4 regions of the Brevibacillus sp. MCWH genome follow, and region 1 is predicted to be linked to each of the others. Evidence: riboswitches for the same ligand, from Rfam matches in the RefSeq annotation. Region 1 holds a riboswitch; each other region holds the start of a gene.
What was found. A riboswitch is a leader RNA that binds a small molecule or an ion and turns the genes downstream of it on or off. The one in region 1 is predicted to bind cobalamin.
Positions count from the first base shown of each region.

Region 1 (5,562 bases):
GCTGCTCGGCGGCGTACCTGGTGTGCAAAAAGGTGAAGTGGTCATCATCGGCGGCGGCATCGTCGGCACCAACGCTGCCAAAATGGCAGTCGGTCTGGGCGCCAACGTCACGATTATCGACGTGAATGCTGATCGCCTGCGCCAACTGGATGACCTGTTCCAAGGTCGCGTGCAAACCCTGATGTCCAATTCGTTCAACATCGCCAACGCCGTGAAAAAGGCGGACCTGCTCATCGGCGCCGTGCTCATCCCTGGTGCCCGTGCACCTCGCCTGGTGACGGAAGAGATGGTCAAAACGATGGCACCGGGCTCTGTGATCGTCGACGTGGCGATCGACCAGGGCGGTTCCATCGAAACGATCGACCGCATCACCACGCACGACAACCCGACCTACGAAAAACACGGCGTGATCCACTACGCGGTTGCCAACATGCCGGGCGCGGTGGCGCGCACTTCCACGCTGGCACTGACCAATGTGACCGTGCCGTACGCTGTGCAGCTTGCCAACAAGGGCTACCGCCAAGCGATTCTGGACAACCGCGCGCTGGCCAAAGGGGTCAACGTGATCGAGGGGAACGTGACCTACAAGGCCGTCGCCGAAGCGCACAACCTGCCGTACGTCTCTATCGACGACGTGCTGCTGGTGAAAAACTGACCGGGCCGGGACGATCCCAGCCGACACAGCAAAACCGTGACCAACTGCCTGCCCTGCCAATCGGGGCAGGCAGTTTTTTTGTCGGGAGATCGGGTTTAAGAGAATACAGGCATAGGGAATGAGGATACTAGTTGCTAGAGGGGCCGGCTGCCTGCAGACGGGAGGAGTAGGAACCGAAACAGCCGTCTGCTGCCAATGGACCAGGGTCTATCCTCGTATCGCGGCAGAAGTTTTTCCGTAACCGAAGGGAAAGGGTACTTCTCTCGTAGTGCGCACCCTTTTGCAAATATGGTATGCTACTAGGCAGTAGAACGAGTGAGGAGTGCAGTGATGTATCAACTGGTCAAAAAATTCCTGTTTAAGATGAGCGCAGAAGAAGCGCATGAGAAGACCATACACCTGCTCCGGTCAGTGGAAAACTCCGCACCGGGCAAAAGCATCCTGAAGATGGTGTATCAGTTCCGCGACGAACGTCTGGAGACAACGCTCTGGGGCATTCGCTTTCCCAATCCAGTCGGCCTGGCCGCCGGATTTGACAAAAACGCCGAAGTCTATCACGCGTTGGCTTCGCTGGGCTTTGGATTCGTGGAAGTGGGCACAATCACGCCGCAGGGACAACCGGGCAATCCGCAGCCGCGGCTGTTCCGCCTGCCGGAGAAGCAGGCGGTCATTAACCGCATGGGGTTCAACAATTACGGCGCCTACACCGCCTCGCAAAACCTGTTGGACTACGCCTATGCCGACATCCCGATCGGCATCAACATCGGCAAGAACAAGCTGACGCCCAATGAAGAAGCGGCTTCCGACTACAGCAAGTGCCTGGACCTGCTCTATTCGTACGGCCATTATTTTGTGATCAACGTCAGCTCGCCCAACACGCCCAACCTGCGCGACTTGCAGGAGGCCAACAGCCTGCGGTCCATTCTCCGCGAAGTGAAGGCCAAGGCGGCCGAACTGGAGATGCGCGGCGCCAAGGCGAAGCCGATCCTGGTGAAGGTATCGCCCGACATGGCGGACGAGCAGATGAGTGACGTGGTCAGGGCCGCGGTGGCTGAAGGGGCGGCCGGCATCATCGCCACCAACACCACACTGTCCCGTGATGGGGTGGAAAACCACCCGTACGCAGAAGAAGCGGGCGGCTTGAGCGGAAAGCCGCTGGAGGAGCGGTCCACCGCCTGGGTGAGAGAAATTTACCAGGAAGTGGGGGACAAGGTGCCGATCATCGGAGTGGGCGGCATCTTCACCGGTGACGACGCCTACCGCAAGATTCGCGCCGGCGCCAGCCTGGTGCAGGTGTACACGGGAATGATCTACCGCGGGCCGGGTATTGCGCGGCAGATTAACAAACGGCTGGTGCAGCTGTTGAAGAAGGACGGGTTTGCCCGCATCAGCGACGCGGTAGGCGTGGACGCACGATAGATAGCGCACCTCGGAGACGATTCTCCCCTCTTTTGCTTTCGCGGGGGCTCGTTTATAATGGACGCAAACGTCCAAGATGGAAAGGAAAAAAACCGAATACAACGGAGCTAGGTGCCCTTATGCGGATAAGGGGTAACAGGGAATCGGGTGAAAATCCCGAGCGGTCCCGCCACTGTAACCAGGGAATTCTCTTTTGACAGGCCACTCGCCGCTCGCCGGACGGGGAAGGCAAAAGAGCGTGATGATCTGGAAGCCAGGAGACCTACCTAGCTGCCGCACCCAACAGCCTTCGAGGAAAGGAGAGGTGAGCCCAGGCAGTACGACTGTTTTGTTTGAGGAAGTAGTCGTCTATTCACATTGCGCAAAGCTCATCCGGCCGGATGAGTTTTTTTCTTGGACGTTGGATGTCGAACCAGATAGGGAGAGGATGCTCGATGAGCCGTTCGCGTTCGTTGATGAGCGGAATGCTTGTGACCGGATTTGTCATGTACTTTCTGCTGAATGAGCCGGAGACCGGACACGCCATGCACATCATGGAAGGCTTTTTGCCGGTGGAGTGGGCGCTGTTCTGGTGGGCCGCGTTTCTGCCCTTTTTCCTGCTGGGCCTGCGCTCCATCAAGCGGCTGGTCCAGGATAACCCCGAGTTGAAGCTGCTGCTGGGGGTGGCGGGGGCGTTTGCCTTTGTTCTGTCCGCATTGAAAATTCCGTCTGTGACCGGGAGCAGTTCCCACCCGACCGGGACCGGCCTGGGAGCCATCCTGTTCGGTCCGCTGGTCATGTCGGTGCTGGGCACCCTGGTGCTGCTGTTCCAGGCCCTGCTGCTCGCCCACGGCGGCTTGACCACGCTGGGGGCCAACGCGTTTTCCATGGCAGTGGTCGGGCCGTTTGTGGCCTACGGGGTGTATCGGCTGGTGCTGCGGGCCAACGGCGGCCAGCGGGTGGCAGTGTTTCTGGCGGCTGCCCTGGCCGACCTGACCACGTACGTGGTGACGTCACTGCAGCTGGCGCTGGCGTTTCCGGCAGCATCCGGTGGTGTCGCCGCCTCGTTCGCCAAATTTGCCGGCATCTTCGCGCTGACGCAGGTGCCGCTGGCCGTAAGCGAGGGACTGCTGACGGTGCTCGTCTGGAACTGGCTGCAGTCGTACAATGCAAAAGAACTGTCGCAACTGCCGCTGCTCAAACGGGAGGGGATGTAAGTGAAACGCTGGTCAAACTGGGTGCTGTTGCTGCTGGTGGCGTTGTTGGCCGTGCTGCCGCTGATATTGGTGAAAGATTCGGAGTTTGGCGGAGCGGACGGCGCGGCGGAAGAAGCGATCAAAGTAGTGGCCCCCGACTATGAGCCCTGGTTCCAGCCGCTTGTGGAGCCGCCGGGCGGCGAGACGGAAAGCCTGCTGTTTGCCGTGCAGGCCGCGCTGGGCGCCGGATTTATCGGATATGCAATCGGCCTGTACCGGGGTCGGTTGAACAACGGCAAAGAACAATGATCGACCAGTTGGATACGCTCGCCTACACCAACCGGCTGCGCCGCCTGTCCCCCGGCTGCAAGCTGCTGTTTGCCGTGGCGCTGATGTTGATCGTCCTGGTCAGCCATCCGCCCGTGCAGATTGCCGCCTTTGTCTGGATAAGCATCTGGATTGTCGCCTACGCCCGCATTCCCTGGCGCGTCTACCTGGTCGGGCTCGTTCTCGCATGTTCGTTTTTGGCCGCGGGAATGCCGGCCCTGTTGGTGGAAGCGGCGCCTTCGTCCGGGTGGAGCAGCGGCGCCAATGTCCTGGCCGCCTGGCAGTGGGGAGGCTGGGTGATTTATGTGACCACGGACGGCGTCGCCCGGGCAGTGACCCTCATGTGCCGTTCCCTCGCGGCACTGTCCTGCTTGTATTTCGTGCTCTTTACCGTGCCGTTTGCCGAACTGCTCCAGGTGCTGCGCCGCATCGGCCTGCCGGCGGTGCTGACCGATCTGGTGATGCTTATGTACCGTCTGGGGTTTGTGTTTCTGGAAACGGCAGCCTGGCTGCGGACCGCGCAAATCGCGAGGGGCGGCTATCAGGGGATTCGCGCGGCGCTCCGCGACACCGGCAGGTTGGTCAGCCGGCTGTTTGCACGTGCGATGCTCCGGTATCGGCAGCTGTACCTGGGCATGATGGCGCGAGGTTTCACGGAGGACTTTCGCGTCGTCAGCCTGTCAACACATGTCCGCTCCAAGCGGCACGAACGGGAGGCACTGGTCGGATGTGTGCTGCTGGCGGCATGGGAATGGTGGATCGGAGGATGAGACGTGACAACGCATGTGCTTGAGTTTGCCGATGTGCATTACACCTATCCGGGCGCCGCTCAGCCTGCGCTCAACGGCGTGACAATGGCCGTGCCGGCAGGCCGGCGATGTGCGCTGCTCGGCCGCAACGGCTGCGGCAAGTCGACGCTGTTTTTGCATGCAAACGGCATTTTTCGCCCGCACAAGGGACAGGTCCTGTGGAAAGGCGTGCCGATCAGTTCGCGGCGGGCAGATCTGCAGGCGCTCAAACGAAACGTAGGGCTTGTGTTTCAGGACCCGGAGCAGCAGTTGATCGCTGCCACTGTCGCCGAGGATGTGTCGTACGGGCTGTGCAATCTCCATCTGCCGGAAGCGGAGATCAGGGAAAAAGTGCGGCGGACACTGGAGGCATTCGGCCTGAGTGAGTGGGCTGACACTCCGGTGCATCATCTGAGTCTCGGCCAGAAGCGGCGGGTGGCCCTGGCCGGCGTGATGGTGATGGAACCGGAACTGCTGCTGCTGGATGAGCCGACGTCCTACCTGGACCCGTGGCAGACGGAGGCCTTTGTCCGTCAGTTGGAGCGCATCCACGCAGCAGGCACGACAATTGTAATGGCGACGCATGACCTGGATTTCGCATACGCCTGGGCGGACTGGGTGTTTGTGATGGATGCGGGGCGGCTTGTGCTGGCAGGGGAGCCGGAGCGTGTCTTTGCCCGTCGGGACATCCTGGAGGTTTTGCAGTTCAAACGGCCCGCCGTGCTGGAACTGTGGGAATCCCTTCCCGGCCATGTGAAAGAACGGCTCGGCCCCGGCCTGCCCAAGACGACGGGCGAGCTGGCGGAGCGGCTGCGTTTGTTGTAGCGTTGTTTGCCCCTTATCCGCGTCGCGTTTTGGAGCGGACGCATTCGACTACTTTGCTGGTTGTCAAGAGAGCGAGCGGGCACCATCACACATGACTGATTTTGCCTGCAAACAAACTGAGACCGAGGCACAATGCCTCGGTCTTTTTGTTGCTTCTGTATTTGCGGCGGATTCGGTTTCTCGCGGTTCCAGATTGGAGGATTGCCCGAGCGCTTGGCTTACAGATCGTAGTACAGTTCGTATTCCTTCGGATTGACGGTGCGCTCCACTTGTTGGATTTCGTCGCGCTTGAGGGCGATCCAGGTTTCGATCACGTCGTGAGTGAAGACGCCGCCCTCCAGCAGGAAGTCGTGGTCGCGTTCCAGCGCGTTCA
Region 1 covers NZ_SDLF01000017.1:26,176-31,737, forward strand. Annotated here, with positions in the region: gene ald (alanine dehydrogenase) at 1-655, shown strand, start outside; gene ETC00_RS14555 (quinone-dependent dihydroorotate dehydrogenase) at 986-2,074, shown strand; cobalamin riboswitch at 2,167-2,358, shown strand; gene ETC00_RS14560 (energy-coupling factor ABC transporter permease) at 2,509-3,270, shown strand; gene ETC00_RS14565 (energy-coupling factor ABC transporter substrate-binding protein) at 3,271-3,558, shown strand; gene cbiQ (cobalt ECF transporter T component CbiQ) at 3,555-4,346, shown strand; gene ETC00_RS14575 (energy-coupling factor ABC transporter ATP-binding protein) at 4,350-5,189, shown strand; gene glnA (type I glutamate--ammonia ligase) at 5,408-5,562, opposite strand, start outside.

Region 2 (5,562 bases), on a different contig from region 1:
GGATGCTGACGACGAAGACCAGCTACCGCAACATCATGCTGCTGTCCGCCGCCTTTTTCCTGTCCGGCTTGTTTTTGTTGGGGACGCTGACACCGGAGGTCTCGCGCAGTCTGGTGACCGTCTACATGGTCCTTACCGGGTTTGGCGTCGGTTTTTCCTTCTCCGTCCTGGGCATGGCTGCGATCCACAACTTTGACATGCGTCAGCGCGGTTCGGCCAGCTCGACCAACTCGTTTTTCCGCTCGCTGGGCATGACGCTGGGCGTGAGCGTGTTTGGAATCGTACAGCGCAACCTGTTCCAGAGCGGCTTGGAAGAGGTATTTGCCGGTGGAAGCGGCATTCCGGCAGGGGGGCTGGTTGACCCGCGGGCGGTGCTGACTCCGGAAACCCGGGCGTCCATTCCGGCACCTGTCCTGGAGCAGATTACCGCAGTCCTCTCCTCGTCGATTGCGCAGACGTTCATGTGGGCGCTGATTCCGGCCTGTCTGGCGGTCGTAGGGATCCTGCTGATGGGCAAAGAGCGGATAAGCATACCCGCTGCACAGGTACGGCCCAAAACAGCGGAGCGGGGAAGAAGATAAACTAAAAGGCGAACACAGCCCTCGTGCACCGGAATGATCTCCGGCTGCATGCAGGGCTGCTTTTTTGTGCGTGGAGCATTATCAGATCAGGCCTGATTGGTTCGGGCGGGTTCAATAAATTCCAGCAATATAATATTATAGTAAATATTGGTAGAAGGTAAATGCAAGCGTGACGTGTTTTCGCTGCTGTTCAAAGAACGAAGGGGGACAAACCATTTTGCAAGGAAAAACGTACCTATATCTGATTCCCGCAGTCATGGCCGCGATCCTGGTCGCCTGTTATCCCTTTGATTTATTTGACAGAATCTTCGTACTCCCACCCGAAAGACAGACGGTCCGTGAAGAAGAAGTGCTGCAAACCGTTGCCAGGATAAAAGACAACGTAACAATCGGCTCAACCAAACAAGAAGTCGCCGCACTGTTCGGTGACAGGTACGTTCTCGTGGATGACCAGGGGGATCTCGAAAACGGCTGTGATGAATTCTGGCTGTACCGCTTTTTCACCGAGGAGGATTACCAGTCCTCTGTGCCCGACCATGTCATTGATCAAGAGGGGATTCGCAGCGGAAAAGTAGGAGCCGCCTTCTTCATCGGCTGGAAAGATGAACGAGTCTACCTGTACACCATCGCTTACCTTCAAGGCCCCAATCGCAATCTGCATGTTTACTCCAATGTGAATGGAACCAGAGCAGAAGAAATTTTGAATCCAGATGGCTCGATGGCGCCCGTCGATTAAAAGTCAGCCCATTGCCCGCTCGCTTTTTCCTTCCTATCCACGGCCACTTTTGTTATGATGGAGACAAGTGCCGGTCATGTGCGGCACCGACAACTGCATACGGCAAACAGGTCTTCACCTGCGCGGACGCTTCCGGGCGGGTGAAGTTAAAAGGGAAGTTTGGTGAAAATCCAACGCGGTCCCGCCACTGTAAGAGGGGAGTTTTCCTTCGCGGCGACAGCCATCCACTGCTCCAGCGGGAGTGGGAAGGAGAAGGAAAGCGGCGATCCTCAAGCCAGGAGACCTGCCTGTTTTGCGTGAGCACTGATTTCCTTCGGGTCAAAGGAAAAGGTGAGGATTGTCGTGGACGTCGTGTCGACGCTTTGCTTCCTTTGGTTTTCGAGGAAAGCAAAGCGTTTTTTAATTGTATCTGAAAAGACACCGTGAACGGTAGATGAGCTGGCACAAGGGGCGGACCGTTTGGCATCGCGTCCCTGGTTGGCCGGCCAGAGGGGGAGGAAATGGTCGATGAACAAATCCGACAACAAGCGAGGACTGGTCCTGGTGTACACCGGGGACGGAAAAGGGAAGACAACGGCGGCGCTGGGGCTGGCCGTACGGGCGACCGGCCGCGGCAAGCGTGTGTTGGTGGTACAGTTTATCAAGTCGCCGGAACGCACCTACGGGGAAAAAATCGTCTTTGACCGGTTGGGCATCGAGATGGTGCAAAAAGGCATCGGCTTTACCTGGACGAAAACGCCCGAGGAGCACCGCGCCGCTCTGCGGGAAGCGTGGCGATACGCCAAGGAGCAGGTATTGGGCGGCGAATACGACATGGTGATTCTCGACGAATTGAACAACGCGCTGGCGATTGATCGTTTTCCCGTAGCGGACGTGCTGCCGCTGGACGATGTAGTGGACACGATCAAAAACAGGCCGAGCCACGTGCATCTGGTGATTACGGGACGGGACGCGCGGCCGGAAATCATCGCGATTGCCGATCTGGTAACGGAGATGAAAGCGGTCAAGCACTACTATGACGAAGGCATCCCCGCCGTGCTGGGGGTGGAGTATTGATGACCGCCGTGTTGGAGGTGTTCGGTCACGGCGGCGATCTGGTTACGGCGGCGGAGCGCTTCGGTGTGGAAGTCGGGCAATTTGTCGATTTCAGCGCCAACATCAACCCGCTGGGCCCGCCTGCCCGCGTGCTGGAAGGACTGCGGGAGGTGCTGCCTCGGGTGGTTCACTATCCCGATCCGGGGCACCGGTCGTTTCGCAGCGCATTGGCGGCAAAGCTGAACCTGCCGGCATCGTGGCTTCTGCCGACCAACGGGGCGGCCGAGGCGATGGCCCTGGCGATCCTCGCACTGAAGCCGCAGACGGTCGGCATCGTCACGCCTTGTTTTTCCGAATATGCCCAACTTTCCAGGCAGTTCGGCGCCCGCGTGCTGACCTGCCCGGGGCGGGAAGATCGCGGCTTCAAGCCGGACGAGGCGGAGCTGGACCGGCTGTTTGAACAGGCAGACCTTGTCTTTGTCGGTTCTCCCAACAACCCGACCGGCCTCTTGTATGAACCGGAAGAACTGCTGCGGATGGCCGGCTGGACCGACAGGACAGACACGCATCTGGTGATCGACGAGGCGTTTCTCGACTTTGTCGCGGAGGAGCGTCAGTTTACGCTGGCAGACCAGCTTTCCCGGTTTCCGCGCGTGCTGGTGATGCGCTCGCTGACGAAGATGTTCGCCATTCCCGGGCTGCGCCTCGGCTACGCCGTCGCCGTGCCCGCGCTGATTGAGCGGCTGCGGGAAAAGCAGGTCAGCTGGAGCGTCAACAGTCTGGCGCTTGCGGCCGGGGAGCTTTGCCTGGAGGAAGCGGACTACGAAGCGAAAACCAGACGGCTGATTGCCAAAGAGCGTTCCTATCTGTCCGGTGCCATCGCGCAGGAACTGGGCTGGCGCGTCTGGCCGGGCGAAGCCAACTTTCTGCTCGTGCGCTGTCCGGCTCAGATAACGGCGGCGGAACTGCAGGAGCTGCTGGGCAGACGGGGCATCTTGATTCGCAGTTGTGCCATGTACCCCGGCTTGACGCCCGGTGATTTTCGCATCGCAGTCCGCACCCGGCCGGAAAACGACCGCCTGTTGACGGCCTTGCGGGACGTCTGGCGTGAAAGGAGGGAGCGGCGCTGAGCCTGATCGTCGTTACCGGAGGCGTCCGCTCGGGGAAGAGCCGCTTCGCCGAAAAACTGGCTGCACAGGCGGGAGGCCCCGTCTTGTACGTGGCCACCGGCCAGGCATGGGACGAGGAAATGAAGCAACGGATTGAGCGGCATCGGGCGCGGCGGCCCCGCAATTGGGGACTGGCCGAAACAGATGGCACCCTGGCTGTGACCCTGCCGCAACTGAAGAGGTATCCGGTGGTGCTGTTGGACTGCCTGTCGACGTGGGTCAGCACACGGCTGATGAGTGTGCCGGAAGCGTCCTGGCGGGACGAAGCAATCGGGCGGGCGCTCCTGGAGGAAGCGGAGCAGTGGCTGGATGAAGCCTGCAGCGACGGCCGTACCGTTATCGCCGTGACCAGCGAGGTGGGTCTGGGCGGCGTCGCGATGACCAAGCTGGGCCGCTGGTTTGCCGACGTGCTGGGCGACGTCAACCAGCTGGCCGCCAGCCGGGCTGATACGGTCTATGCCGTTTTGGCAGGCATTCCCTGGAGGATAAAAGGATGAACGCGTTTTTTCATGCACTGTCGTTTTTTTCCCGCATCCCTGTTCCCTGGCTGCGCCCGTCGGAAGAGGCCTGGAAGAAGAGCGTCGTCTGGTACCCGGCTGTCGGACTGGTGATCGGCCTCGTGCTGTGTGGGGTGCATCAGGCGGCCTTGTGGGCGTTTGCGCCGCTGACTGCTGCCGTGTTGACGATGGCCTGCTGGGTCTACATCACCGGCGGACTGCATCTGGACGGCTGGATGGACCTGGCCGACGGTCTGGGCAGCAGCCGGCCGCGGGAACAGATGCTGGCGATCATGAAAGACAGCCGGACCGGAGCGATGGGGGTGCTGGCGGCGATTGTGCTGCTTCTGGTCAAGACGGCGGCGCTGGCCGAGCTCGACCATTGGCAGCTTGCCGCCTGTCTGCTGCTGGTGCCCGCCGCCGCACGCACGCATGTGCTGCTGGCGATCCGCTGCTGGCCGTACGTCACCGGAGAAAAGGGCGTCGGCAAAAGCATCGGCGAGGCGCTCCGTCCTTTCCACATCGGCGCCGGTTATCTTTTTGTGCTGGCGTTGGGCTGGTGGCTTGCCGACATCCGGGCGGTGACGGCTGTCGTGCTGTCGCTCGTCATCAGCCTGCTGTTTGCCCGCTCGGTCGCCGGCAAGCTGGGCGGCCTGACCGGCGACTGCTACGGCGCCCTGATCGAGAGCGCCGAAGCCGTGATTCTGCTCATCCTGATCGGGAGCTGGTGGCCGTGAGGTGGATCTGGGTGAGACACGGACAGACGGAGGAGAACCGCACCGGCCGCTACCTGGGACACAGCGATGTGCCGCTGAACGAACACGGCTGCGCCCAGGCGGAGCAGGCAGCCCGGATGCTCGCTTCGGAACGCCCGGCGGCGCTTTACACCAGCGATTTGCTCCGCTGCCGGCAAACGGCGGAACGGCTGGCAGCTGTCTGGGGACTGGGGCCCCGCGCCGTGCCCGCCCTGCGCGAGCTGTCGTTTGGCGCGTGGGAGCGGCTCACCTATGACGAGCTGATGGCACGGGACGGCGAACTCGCCCGCCGCTGGTACGACAATCCGTTTGACTGTGCGCCGCCGGGCGGGGAAACCCTGACCCAGTTGGGGGAGCGGGTGGATCGCTGGCTGATGCAGCTGATGAGGTCTGTTTCCATGGACGATACCGTCTGTCTGGTGACCCACGGCGGTGTTATCCGCTGGTTTCAGGCGGCCTGGGTGGAAAACGATCCCCGCCGCTACTGGCAGGTGGACGGCGTGGGCCACGGCGGCGTTATCGTCGCTAAGTGGGACGGACGCCGCTGGACGGCGGCACGGATGGAAGACAATCCTTCTGCATCGGGCGAGAAGCATGTTTCCATGCAGAGCAGCTTGTGAGCCCTGCCGCAGAGCGGCGATTTGCGGGAAAAAAAAGCCCATTCCTGCCTCCCGCATGGGTAATAGAACGGAACCACCGCGTGTGGAAACAAAGAGAGGGACGAGATGAACGAGGCATTGATATTGCTGGCAGCGTACGGGATAGACCGGGTGGTGGGCGATCCGCGCA
Region 2 covers NZ_SDLF01000008.1:153,176-158,737, reverse strand. Annotated here, with positions in the region: gene ETC00_RS09980 (MDR family MFS transporter) at 1-581, shown strand, start outside; gene ETC00_RS09975 (hypothetical protein) at 799-1,317, shown strand; cobalamin riboswitch at 1,409-1,622, shown strand; gene cobO (cob(I)yrinic acid a,c-diamide adenosyltransferase) at 1,825-2,373, shown strand; gene cobD (threonine-phosphate decarboxylase CobD) at 2,373-3,482, shown strand; gene cobU (bifunctional adenosylcobinamide kinase/adenosylcobinamide-phosphate guanylyltransferase) at 3,479-4,018, shown strand; gene cobS (adenosylcobinamide-GDP ribazoletransferase) at 4,015-4,755, shown strand; gene ETC00_RS09950 (histidine phosphatase family protein) at 4,752-5,393, shown strand; gene cbiB (adenosylcobinamide-phosphate synthase CbiB) at 5,499-5,562, shown strand, end outside.
Region 2: another riboswitch for cobalamin. It lies ahead of cobO (cob(I)yrinic acid a,c-diamide adenosyltransferase); the one in region 1 lies ahead of ETC00_RS14560 (energy-coupling factor ABC transporter permease).

Region 3 (5,562 bases), on a different contig from region 1:
CTTCGTCAATCACCGGTCCGAACACCTGCTCCGCCGTGACGCCGAAGCGCTCCGCGAACCGGGCGAGGTTCACCCCGTCGCGCAGCCGCAGCCCCAGGATCATCTGTTCCTCCATGGCATCTTCGCGGGAGACGGCAAACTGCTCCACTCGGGGAAGCCCTTCCTGGCCCATGCGCATGTAGACGGCCAGCGGTCCTGCGTTGACGTGCCGTTCGCCGTTTACATAGCCGTGGGCTCCCGCGCCCAACCCATAGTATTCATCATTGAGCCAGTAGGTGCAGTTGTGACGGCTTTCATAGCCAGGCTTGGCAAAGTTGCTGATCTCGTACTGGCGATAACCGTGCGCTTCCATCTCCTCGATCAACATCAGATACATTGCCAGCTCAGCCTCTTCCGAAGGGAGCGGAAGCTGGTCTTTTTGGTACAGCGTGTGGAACAGCGTGTTTTCTTCCACCTTCAGACTGTACGCGGAAAAATGCGTGGTCGGCAGCTCAAACGCCAGTTCCAGCGTGCGGCGGAAAATCTCTTCCGTCTGGTCCGGCAGCCCGAACATCAGGTCGATGGTCAGGTTGGTAAAGCCGACGGTCACGGCGTTGTCGATGCTGCGGTAGACGTCGTCCACGTCGTGAATCCGGCCCAGCCGCTTCAAAAGCGCATTGTCGAACGACTGCACGCCAAAACTGAGCCGGTTGACGCCCAGCTCGCGCATCAGCCGGAGCTTTTCCACGTCGGTGGTGCCGGGATTGGCTTCCATCGTGAATTCCAGATCGTCGGCCCAGAACCGTTCTGTATGCTTCCGCACCGCCCCCAGAAAGACCTGCATCTGGCGGCGGTCGAGAAACGTCGGCGTCCCCCCGCCGACGAAAATGGTTTTGATCTTCTCCGGCGGCCACAGGGCAAACGTCCGCTCCATCTCCTTGTCCAATGTGTCCAGATAGTCTTCGATCACCTGCGGGTTGCTGGTGACGAACGAATTGAAGTCACAGTAGTAGCACTTGTTGGTGCAAAAGGGAATGTGGATGTACACCGACTGCGGCATATCCGCTCCCCTCCTTTTTGCGATAGTGGAATGGAAAAGACCTGACGCGCGGTCAGGCCTACTTTTTGTCGTCCATGCGCAGCACAGCCATAAACGCTTCTTGCGGCACCTCGACGGAGCCGACGGCTTTCATGCGCTTTTTCCCTTCTTTTTGTTTTTCCAACAGCTTGCGCTTCCTGGTGATGTCGCCGCCGTAACACTTGGCCAACACGTTTTTCCTGAGCGCGCTGATCGTCTCGCGCGCGATCACCTTGTTGCCGATGGCGGCCTGGATCGGCACTTCAAACTGCTGGCGCGGAATCAGTTCTTTCAGCTTTTCGCAAATGACGCGTCCGCGCTGGTAGGCGCTGTCGCGGTGGACGATGAACGACAATGCGTCAACCACTTCGCCGTTGAGGAGGATGTCCATTTTCACCAGCTTGGAGGGCTTGTAGCCGGCCAGTTCATAGTCAAAGGACGCGTATCCCTTGGTGCCCGACTTCAACAGGTCAAAGAAGTCGTAGACGATCTCGGAGAGGGGCATGTCGTACTTGAGCTGAACGCGGTTTTCCCCCATGTACTGCATGTCGAGGAATTCCCCGCGCTTGCCCTGGCAGAGCTGCATGACGTCGCCAACGTAATCGTTGGGCACCATGATTGTCGCCGTGACGTACGGCTCCTCGATCTGTTCGATTTTTTGCGCCTCCGGCATTTTCGAGGGGTTGTCGATCTCAACCACTTCGCCGCTCGTCTTGGTGATGCGGTAGATAACGCTCGGCGCGGTGGTAATCAGGTTGATGTTAAACTCCCGCTCGATCCGCTCCTGGATGATCTCCATGTGCAAAAGTCCGAGGAAGCCACAGCGGAAGCCAAATCCGAGCGCCTGTGAGGTCTCCGGTTCGAACTGCAGCGACGCGTCGTTCAACTGCAGCTTTTCCAGCGCCTCGCGCAGATCGTTGTACTCGCTGGTGTCGATCGGGTAGAGACCGCAAAACACCATCGGATTGATTTTGCGGTAACCTGGCAGCGGTTCGGCGGCCGGACGATTGGCATCCGTGATCGTATCCCCGACACGGGTGTCGCCCACCGTCTTGATCGAGGCAGCCACGTAGCCCACGTCACCGACGGTCAGCTCGTCTACCGGCGTCTGACGGGGGGTGGAGGTGCCCACTTCCGTCACTTCGAATGTTTTGCCGGTGGCCATCATCTTGATTTTCATACCTTTTTTCAGCGTACCGTTGACGATCCGCACGGATGCGATCACGCCCCGGTACGGATCAAAGTAGGAGTCGAAGATCAGCGCCTGCAGCGGCGCATCCGGGTCTCCCTCGGGTGCCGGCACCTTTTTCACCACTGCCTCCAGCACGTCCTTGATGCCGATCCCTGCTTTGGCCGAGGTGAGGCAGGCGTCGCTGGCGTCCAGCCCGATGACGTCCTCCACTTCCTGCTTGATGCGCTCCGGCTCCGCGCTGGGCAGGTCGATCTTGTTGATGACCGGGATAATCTCGAGATTGTTGTCCAGCGCCAAATAGACGTTGGCCAATGTCTGCGCCTCAATCCCCTGGGCGGCGTCCACCACCAGGAGCGCCCCTTCACAGGCGGCAAGGCTGCGGGATACTTCGTACGTAAAGTCGACGTGTCCGGGGGTGTCGATCAGGTGCAGGATGTACTCCTCTCCGTCATCGGCTTTATAGTTCAACCGCACGGCGTTCAGCTTGATCGTAATGCCGCGCTCCTTTTCCAGCTCCATCGTGTCCAGAAACTGGTCTTCCATCTCGCGGGCCGACAGTGCTCCGGTCAGCTCCAAAATGCGGTCCGCCAGGGTTGACTTTCCGTGGTCAATATGGGCGATAATGGAAAAATTGCGAATTCGTTTCTGTCTTTCACGGCGATCCATCTGTGTCTGTTCCCTCCCACGCCATCCGAAAGTCGCTTTCAGATAGCGTTCCGAAAAAATACACTAAGGTCAATTATAACAAAGGCCGGATAGCGGAGCAATAAGCAGGAACGAGGCGGACTTTGCGAGATGACGGGCGAAACACGCGCACCTATGCCAGACGGCTGTCTGTCTGACTGCCGCGCGGGCGCTCCCCGTTACAGTGGCGGGACCGCGTCGGACTTTCACCGAACTTCCCTTTTAAGCCCCCCGGGCGGACCTGCACCCGGACGGCACCGTGAAACACCATATTCGTTTTTCGTCTGAGCCTTACCTGATGACGGTCAGCTGTTTCGGGAACTGCGTCAATACATCGCAGCCGCTGTCGGTCACCAGCACGTCGTCCTCGATTCGCACGCCCCCCACGCCGGGGAGGTAGATCCCCGGTTCGATCGTGAAGACCATGCCGGGACGAAGCACGTCCTGGTTTTGTCCGTGTACCGACGGATATTCGTGGACGTCCATGCCCAATCCGTGCCCCAGACGGTGCATGAAATACGGACCATACCCTTTTTCCTCGATTACGCGGCGAGCCGTTTGGTCGAGGTGAGCCAGCGTGACACCCGGACGCACCTCAGCGATGGCCGCTTCGTTGGCCGCAAGCACCGTCTCGTAGATTTCCCGAAGCTGTGCACTGATCTCGCCGATCGCAAAGGTGCGGGTGATGTCGGACACGTAGCCGTCAGCCGCCACGCCCAGGTCAAACAACAGCAGGTCTCCCTCGCGCACCTGCCGGCTGCCCGGGGTTCCGTGCGGCAGCGCCGATTTTTCGCCGGCCAGCACCATCGTGTCAAACGACGGCCCGTCAGCCCCCAACCGCTTCATCTGGTATTCCAGTTCGGCGACGATCTCCATCTCGGTGACACCCGGTTTCACTTTTTTCAGACTCTCGCTCAGTGCCTGTTCCACCAGCCGCACGGCGTGCCTGATGCGGGCCACTTCCTCCGCCGACTTGATCAACCGCATTTCGCGGAGCGGTTCCTCCACGTCGGCGTACCGCTTGGCCGACACGACCGCGCTCATCGCTTCAAAGCGCTCCACAGTCATGTGGCTCTTCTCGATGCCCAACCGCGTCACTCCGGCGGGCAGCGCCTGCTTCAACACGTCATACGGATTATCCGTATCGGTATGCGTCAGGATTTGCTTGACCCCGGAAGCCGCCGCTGCCGCCGCTTCACGATCCAGCGCCGGGACGATCAACGACGGTTCGCCCTGCGCCGGGATGATGAGGCCCATGAAGCGTTCGTGGGGTTCCGTAAAAAAGCCGGTCAGATAGTAAACGTGTTTGGGCGAGGTGATCAACACCGCGTCCAACTCTTCCTTTTCCATATACGTGTGCAACTGCTGCATGCGCTCCTGGTACAACTTGCTCACCCTGCTTTCTCTTGGTATCTACTAGCGAGGATACCATGTCCTCGGAAAAAAAAGAAGCGAACGGGCCCTATCACCCATGCTCCACGGACTTTGTCTATATACGGGAAGGCTGCCGAGCAGCCTCGACAGCCGGACGGAATGGCGTTTTCAATGTTTCATCCGCGGGTCAAGCGCGTCGCGCAGACCGTCGCCGATCAGGTTGAAGCCGAGCACCGTCAGCATGATGGACAAGCCGGGGAAGATGACGGTCCACGGCGCTTTTTGAATGTACTGGCGTGAGTCGGACAGCATCAGCCCCCACTCCGGCTGCGGCGGCTGCGCCCCCAGTCCGAGGAACCCCAGGGCAGCCGCTTCAAGAATTGCCGTCGCAATGCCCAGCGTGCCGGTGACGATGATCGGCGCCAGGCTGTTCGGCAGGATGTGATGCAGGATAATCCGAGAGTTTTTCGATCCGATCGCCTTCGCTGCCATGACAAACTCTTCCTCTTTCAGGCTTAACACGCGCGAACGGACCAGCCGTCCGTAGGTAGGAATGTTGACGATGGCGATCGCCAGCAGGGCGTTCTCCAGCGATGGTCCGAGCATCGCCACAATCGCGATGGCGAGCAGAATACTGGGGAAGGCCAGCATGATGTCAAACAGCCGGGAGATGATCATGTCCACCCAGCGGCCGTAATAGCCGGCAAGCAGGCCGAGAAACGTGCCGACGATTACCGATCCGATGACGGAGAACAGCCCGACGCGCAGGGAGATTTGCGCCCCGTAAATCACCCGGGTGAACACGTCGCGCCCGTTGTAGTCAGTTCCAAACCAGTGCTCGGCCGACGGCGGCTTGTTCTTGTTGATCAACTCTCCCTTGTCGTATTCGTAGGGGGTAATGTATGGAGCCAACAGGGCCAGCAGGACAAACACGAAAATGATGATGAAGCCGACGATGGCCAGCTTGTTTTTGCGGAGCGTCCGCCAGGCGTCGCGCCAAGGGGACGAGACCGGCTCGTCGGTTTGCTGCACGCGTACCGTTTCCACATGGGTTTCTGCCATAAGACGTCCTCCTTAGCGGTATTTAATGCGCGGATCGACATAGGCGTAGAGGAGGTCGACCAACAGGTTGATCAGGACAAAAATCGTAGCGATGACGAGAATGCTTGATTGAATGACGGGATAATCGCGGTTTCCAATCGCCGTAAAAATGTATCGGCCAACGCCGGGCCAGCCAAAAATCGTCTCGGTCAGG
Region 3 covers NZ_SDLF01000006.1:47,894-53,455, forward strand. Annotated here, with positions in the region: gene hemW (radical SAM family heme chaperone HemW) at 1-1,039, opposite strand, end outside; gene lepA (translation elongation factor 4) at 1,098-2,915, opposite strand; cobalamin riboswitch at 3,061-3,210, opposite strand; gene ETC00_RS07335 (M24 family metallopeptidase) at 3,225-4,319, opposite strand; gene nikC (nickel transporter permease) at 4,476-5,369, opposite strand; gene ETC00_RS07345 (ABC transporter permease) at 5,382-5,562, opposite strand, start outside.
Region 3: another riboswitch for cobalamin. It lies ahead of lepA (translation elongation factor 4); the one in region 1 lies ahead of ETC00_RS14560 (energy-coupling factor ABC transporter permease).

Region 4 (5,562 bases), on a different contig from region 1:
CTGCGGCGGTTCCGCTGCGCCCAGAGGGATGATCAAGGCGTACGCGGAGAAGTTCAACATCCCTGTCCTGCATGCGTATGGCATGACCGAAACCAGCCCCCTCGTTACCGTTTCCCGCCTGAAAAGCTATCAGCAGGATTTGCCGTTGGAAGCCAAACTGGATGTGTACGCCAAGCAGGGGATGGTGGTACCCGGGCTGGAAGTCAAGGTGGTCGGACCCCATGGTGAAGTGAAATGGGATGGACAGGAAATGGGAGAACTGCTCGTCCGCGGACCGTGGATTGCTGATGAGTATTACCGGGATGAACGCTCCCAGGAGGCGTTTATCGACGGATGGCTGCATACAGGGGACGTGGCGACGATTGACGAAGAAGGGACCATCAAGCTGGTCGACCGGACGAAAGATTTGATCAAGAGCGGCGGCGAATGGATTTCATCCGTCGATCTCGAAAACGCGCTCATGGCCCACGAGGCAGTGTTGGAAGCGGCCTGCATCGGAGTTCCCCATCCCAAGTGGGACGAGCGGCCCGTAGCCTGCGTGGTGCCAAAGGCGGGCAGCGAAGGCAAGGTGACCAAAGAAGAGCTGCTCGCGTACCTGGCTCCGCAGTTTCCCAAATGGTGGTTGCCGGATGACATCGTCTTCGTAAGCGAGATTCCCAAGACGACCGTGGGGAAGTTCATGAAACGCGCCTTGCGGGAACAGTTCCAGCATCATTTCACCGCACAAACAGATGTCCGGTAAGCAACGGAAAAACCAGCGGGATATTGGCTGCCCGCTGGTTTTTTGGTTGACACAAAAGTTGTTTTTCGCCATTACAGCTCGTCAAATCCGTTTTCTTTTGTCACCTTGGCATACGTTCGGGATTTTCCTTCAAAGAAGTCCGTTTTGGTTTGATTCAGGGCTTCGTCGGAAAACGGCCGAATCCACGGCATGCAGTTATCCACGCCCTCATACGCTTTTTCCAGACCCATCATGTCCAACCGCTTGTTGACAATATAGCGGATGTAGCGGTCAAATTCGTCAAAGTCAATACCCTCGACGCCTGTCAGCACATGGCGGGCCCATTTCATCTCCAATGCAACCGCCTGATTCATCTTTTCATACACAAAGAAGCGGTTTTGTTCCGTATCCAGTTCGGGAAAATCGGCCAGCAGGAGCTGGAACACTTCCCCGAAAAAGTAGGTGTGCTGCGCCTCGTCCCGCTGAATGTAGCTGATCATCTGGCTGGTTCCCAGCATCTTTTGATGACGGGCCAGATTGTAGAAGAACGCAAACCCGGTGTAGAAGAAGACCCCTTCGAGAATCATGTCGGCGACAAGCGCCTCCAGGAAGGTCTGGGGGGTTTTGTCGTCCCGGAAGCGCTGGTACATGTCGGCGATGAACAGATTGCGCTCCAGAAGCACCTGGTCGTGTTTCCAGTATTCAAACACGTCCTTTTGCGTCTGGTAGTCGACCAGACTGGAGAGCACATAGGAGTAGGACTGGTTGTGAATCACCTCCTGCTGGTTGATAATGGCGGCAATGGCCACCAGGGACGAGTCGGTAAAGTATTGGCCGACATCGGTCACAAAGTTGGTCTGCATGCTGTCGAGCACAGCCAGCAGCCCGATAATCTTCTTGAAGGCGTCCTGTTCGATCGGCGTCAGTTCGGCAAACTGCTGCTTGTCCTTGTTCATCGAAATCTCGGACGGAATCCAGTGGTTGGCGATCAGCACCTTGTACAGCTTGTACATCGCCGGGTGGCGGATATCATCCCAGTTCAACACCCCGGAACACTCGCCGTTGATGATTTTGGTTGACCTGTTGGGCGCGCTTGTATCAAATACCTTTTGCTTCTGCAGCATATCCGTTCTCCTTTCCGCGATCAGGTGCAGGCTTCGCACTCATCAATCTCTACGGCCCGGCTGCGGACGTAGTAGGTCGTCTTCAGCCCCTGCTTCCATGCCTCCAGATGGAGCTGCAGCAGCTCTCTGGCGTGGATGTCGGGGCGGACGTACAAATTGATGCTCTGCCCCTGATCGAGGTGGCGCTGGCGGGCGGCCGCCTGTCTGATCGACCAGTGCTGATCCAGGTGATACGCTCCCTTGTAGTACCACATCGTGCGGGCAGTCAGATCGGGAGCGGGATTGGCGATTTTGTACGTCGTCTTCTCCTCGTAGGCGACCGGTTCAAACACCGGGTCGACGGAAGCGGTGGAGCCGGCGATCAGCGACGTGGAGCCGGTGGGAGCGACCGCCATCAGATACCCGTTGCGAATGCCGTGCCGGGCCACTTCTTTGGCCAGCGCCTCCCACTCGGGCGAATTGTAGCCCCTGCGGGCAAAATAGCTGCCGTTTTCCCACTCGCTGCCCGAAAAGAGAGGATAGGCGCCTTTTTCCTTCGCCAGTTCCAGGGAGGCGCGAATCGTCAAGTAATGGATGCGTTCAAACAACCGGTCGTTGAAGGCGACCGCTTCTTCGCTTTCCCATCTGATTTCCTGGAGCGCCAGCAGATGATGCAAGCCAAACGCTCCCAGCCCGATGCCCCGGTACTTTTTGTTGGTTTGCTGGGCCTGCAGGACGTCGATCCGGTTCACATCGATCACGTTGTCCAGCATCCGCACCTGGATGGGGATCAGCCGCTCCAGCACGTTGGCAGGCACGGCGCGCCCCAGGTTGATGCTGGAGAGATTGCAGACGACGAAATCGCCCGGCGTTTTTCGAATCACGATCTCTCCGTCCTGCAGCACTTCTTCTGTCACCGTGGTGGGCGACATGTTCTGCAGGATTTCCGTGCACAAATTGCTGGAGTAAATCATGCCCGCATGTTTGTTGGGGTTGGCGCGGTTGACGGTATCCCGGTAGAACATGAACGGCGTGCCCGTCTCCAGCTGGGAGATCATGATCCGCTTCATGATCTCGATGGCGGGTACCGTCACGCGGCTCAAGCGGGGATGCCGCACGCACGCCTCGTACCGTTCGCGGAACGTGCCGCGCCCGGGCTCCTCATCGTAGCAATCCTCCAGCGAAAAGCCCATGACGGTGCGCACTTCATGCGGATCAAACAAGTGAAACTCGGCCCGGTTTTCCACCGCTTCCATGAACAGATCAGGGATGCACACACCCGTAAAGATGTCATGCGCCCGCAGGCGTTCGTCCCCGTTGTTCATTTTCAAATCGAGAAACGCCAGGATGTCCTTGTGCCACACGTCGAGATACACGGCAACGCTGCCGTTGCGCGTTCCGAGCTGGTCGACGCTGACCGCCGTATTGTTCAGCTGGCGAATCCACGGGATGACCCCGCTGGATTTGTTTTCATAGCCGCGGATGGAAGAGCCGCGCGCCCGCACTTTTCCCATGTACACGCCGATGCCGCCGCCCATCTTGGACAGCCGGGCGACGTCGGTGTTGGAATCGTAGATGCCCTGCAGAGAGTCGTCGACCGTGTCGACAAAGCAGCTGGAGAGCTGTCCGCCCCGTGCTTTGCCGGCATTCGCCATGGTGGGCGTTGCCACGGTCATGTACTGATGGCTGAGCGCCCAGTAGGCTTCCTTTACCAGCGCGAGTCTTTTTTCGCGGGGTTCCTGCAGCATGAGGTGCATGGCGATGACCATAAACCGCTCCTGGGGCAGTTCATACAGGCTGCCGGTGTAATCCCTCGCCAAATACCGCTCGGCGAGAGTCACGATCCCCAAATAGGTAAACAGCTTGTCCTTTTCCGGATCAATCTCCCGTTCCAGCTCCGCAATCTCTTCCGGACGGTAGGCGGTCAGCAGTTCCTGTTTGTAAATGCCCTTTTCCACCAGCTGTTTCAACAGGTTCAAAAACGAACCGTAGGGACGCGCAGGACTAAAGGAATACGCCCGGCTGCGGGCCGCTTCGTGATACAGGGCAGCGAGGTACGCCCTGGCGGCGACGTAGGTCCATTCCGGCTCCTCTTTGGAAATCAGTTCGGCGGCCGACATGGCAACGATTTTTGCCGCTTCCTGTTCCGTGAGCGTTTTGTGTTTGGCTCTGATGGCCGCCGACTGGATGACGGCATCTGCGCGCAGCCGGGGAAAATCGGCCAGAATGTCGCCAATCAGCGATGTAATACGTTGGTCAATGTCAGAGACAACCGTTTGCAATCTATCCCTCTCCTTTGCGGTTCATGAAAAAAGCATCCTCTCCCGCCGGGTAGAGGATGCTGATGTTGCCCATGTGGAAACAAACATGCCTGTGTCAAAGCGGAACGTGCGCCCGAAAGAGCGGCACGCCGCGAATGACCGATTCCACACCTCCCCATCCTCGTGGTTCCAACGGTGTTGTCTTTGTGGCAGGTCTCCTGGCTCATGGATCATCGCTTCTCTGAACCTTCCCGTCGATGCGATCGACAGTGGCATCTGACAGAGTCGCTCCCCATTTACAGTGGCGGGACCGCGCCGGACTTGCACCGGTCTTCCCTTTTAAGCGCTTGCCGGAATCCTGGGCAAGCGCACCACAAAGCACACTATATATGGTTGTATGAAGGTACTATAACACAATATGTTGTGGGAGGGAAGACTGATCTTGGCTGGCAGCTTCCAAAAAAGCGGGTCCGGTCCAGTGACTAGCTGTCACAAAACCGCCAAGCATTGCGCGCCCTGCTTTTCCCTTGCCAATCTGTTATAATGAGACGAGTAAGGAGATTGCACTGGGCAAGGAGTGAGCAAACGGTGAGCTATGCGTATCTTAAAGCCCACGTAGGCGGTTGGGAAGTGGCATTCATCCTGCTGATCGTCGGGTACATCCTTTTCCGTCTCGGCAAGGAAAAAGTGGGCAACATCGTTCACATGTTTCTGCGCGTGATGATGGTGATCGTGGTCGTGACGGGTGGTTGGATGTTGTTTAAGTTCCACACGGGAGACGTCCTGTACTATGTGAAGGGACTGCTGGGGATTGTCGTCTTCGGGCTGATGGAAATGGCGCTGGGACGGGCACGCCGCCAGGAAGCCAGCATCGGATTTTTCGTTGGCGCGCTCGCGCTGATGGTGCTTGTCATCCTGATCGGGTACCGCGTAATCGTGTAGGCGGCAGGTGCTTTGCACACACGTCGAAAAGCTTTCACTCGGATCAAAAGGTTCCGGGTGGAGGCTTTTTTTGTTGTTGTTCGCTAAGACAAGCGGCGCCAAGAGCGGCGGATGCTCGCGGAAGCGGAGTGCGCCGCGAATCAGAACGGTCTGTTATAGAATGGAGAACTTCTCCACATATATCAATCAATATGGCGGAATGCTCCGCTTTTGCATATAATGGCGGTAGGAATAAAGCTGTTTTCTTTTGGTGATAAACGGAGGAGGACGCCGATGACGGTAAATCAGAAAGAGCAGACGGCCGGCGCGTCCGGCGGCGCGGCCAAAACCAATGCCACCCTGCTGGGCATTCAGAGTTTGCGGCCGTCGTTTACCAAATCTGAGCAAAAAGTGGCGGAGATCGTACTGAGCCAGACGGAGAGCGTAATTTACTCTTCCGTCATCGACCTGGCGGAAAAAGCGGGCGTGGGCGAAACCACCGTGCTGCGCTTCTGCCGCAAGATCGGTTTTCGCAGCTACCAGGAGTTCAAGCTGG
Region 4 covers NZ_SDLF01000009.1:21,611-27,172, forward strand. Annotated here, with positions in the region: gene ETC00_RS10165 (long-chain fatty acid--CoA ligase) at 1-742, shown strand, start outside; gene ETC00_RS10170 (ribonucleotide-diphosphate reductase subunit beta) at 814-1,842, opposite strand; gene ETC00_RS10175 (ribonucleoside-diphosphate reductase subunit alpha) at 1,866-4,085, opposite strand; cobalamin riboswitch at 4,277-4,476, opposite strand; gene ETC00_RS10180 (YisL family protein) at 4,674-5,027, shown strand; gene ETC00_RS10185 (MurR/RpiR family transcriptional regulator) at 5,301-5,562, shown strand, end outside.
Region 4: another riboswitch for cobalamin. It lies ahead of ETC00_RS10175 (ribonucleoside-diphosphate reductase subunit alpha); the one in region 1 lies ahead of ETC00_RS14560 (energy-coupling factor ABC transporter permease).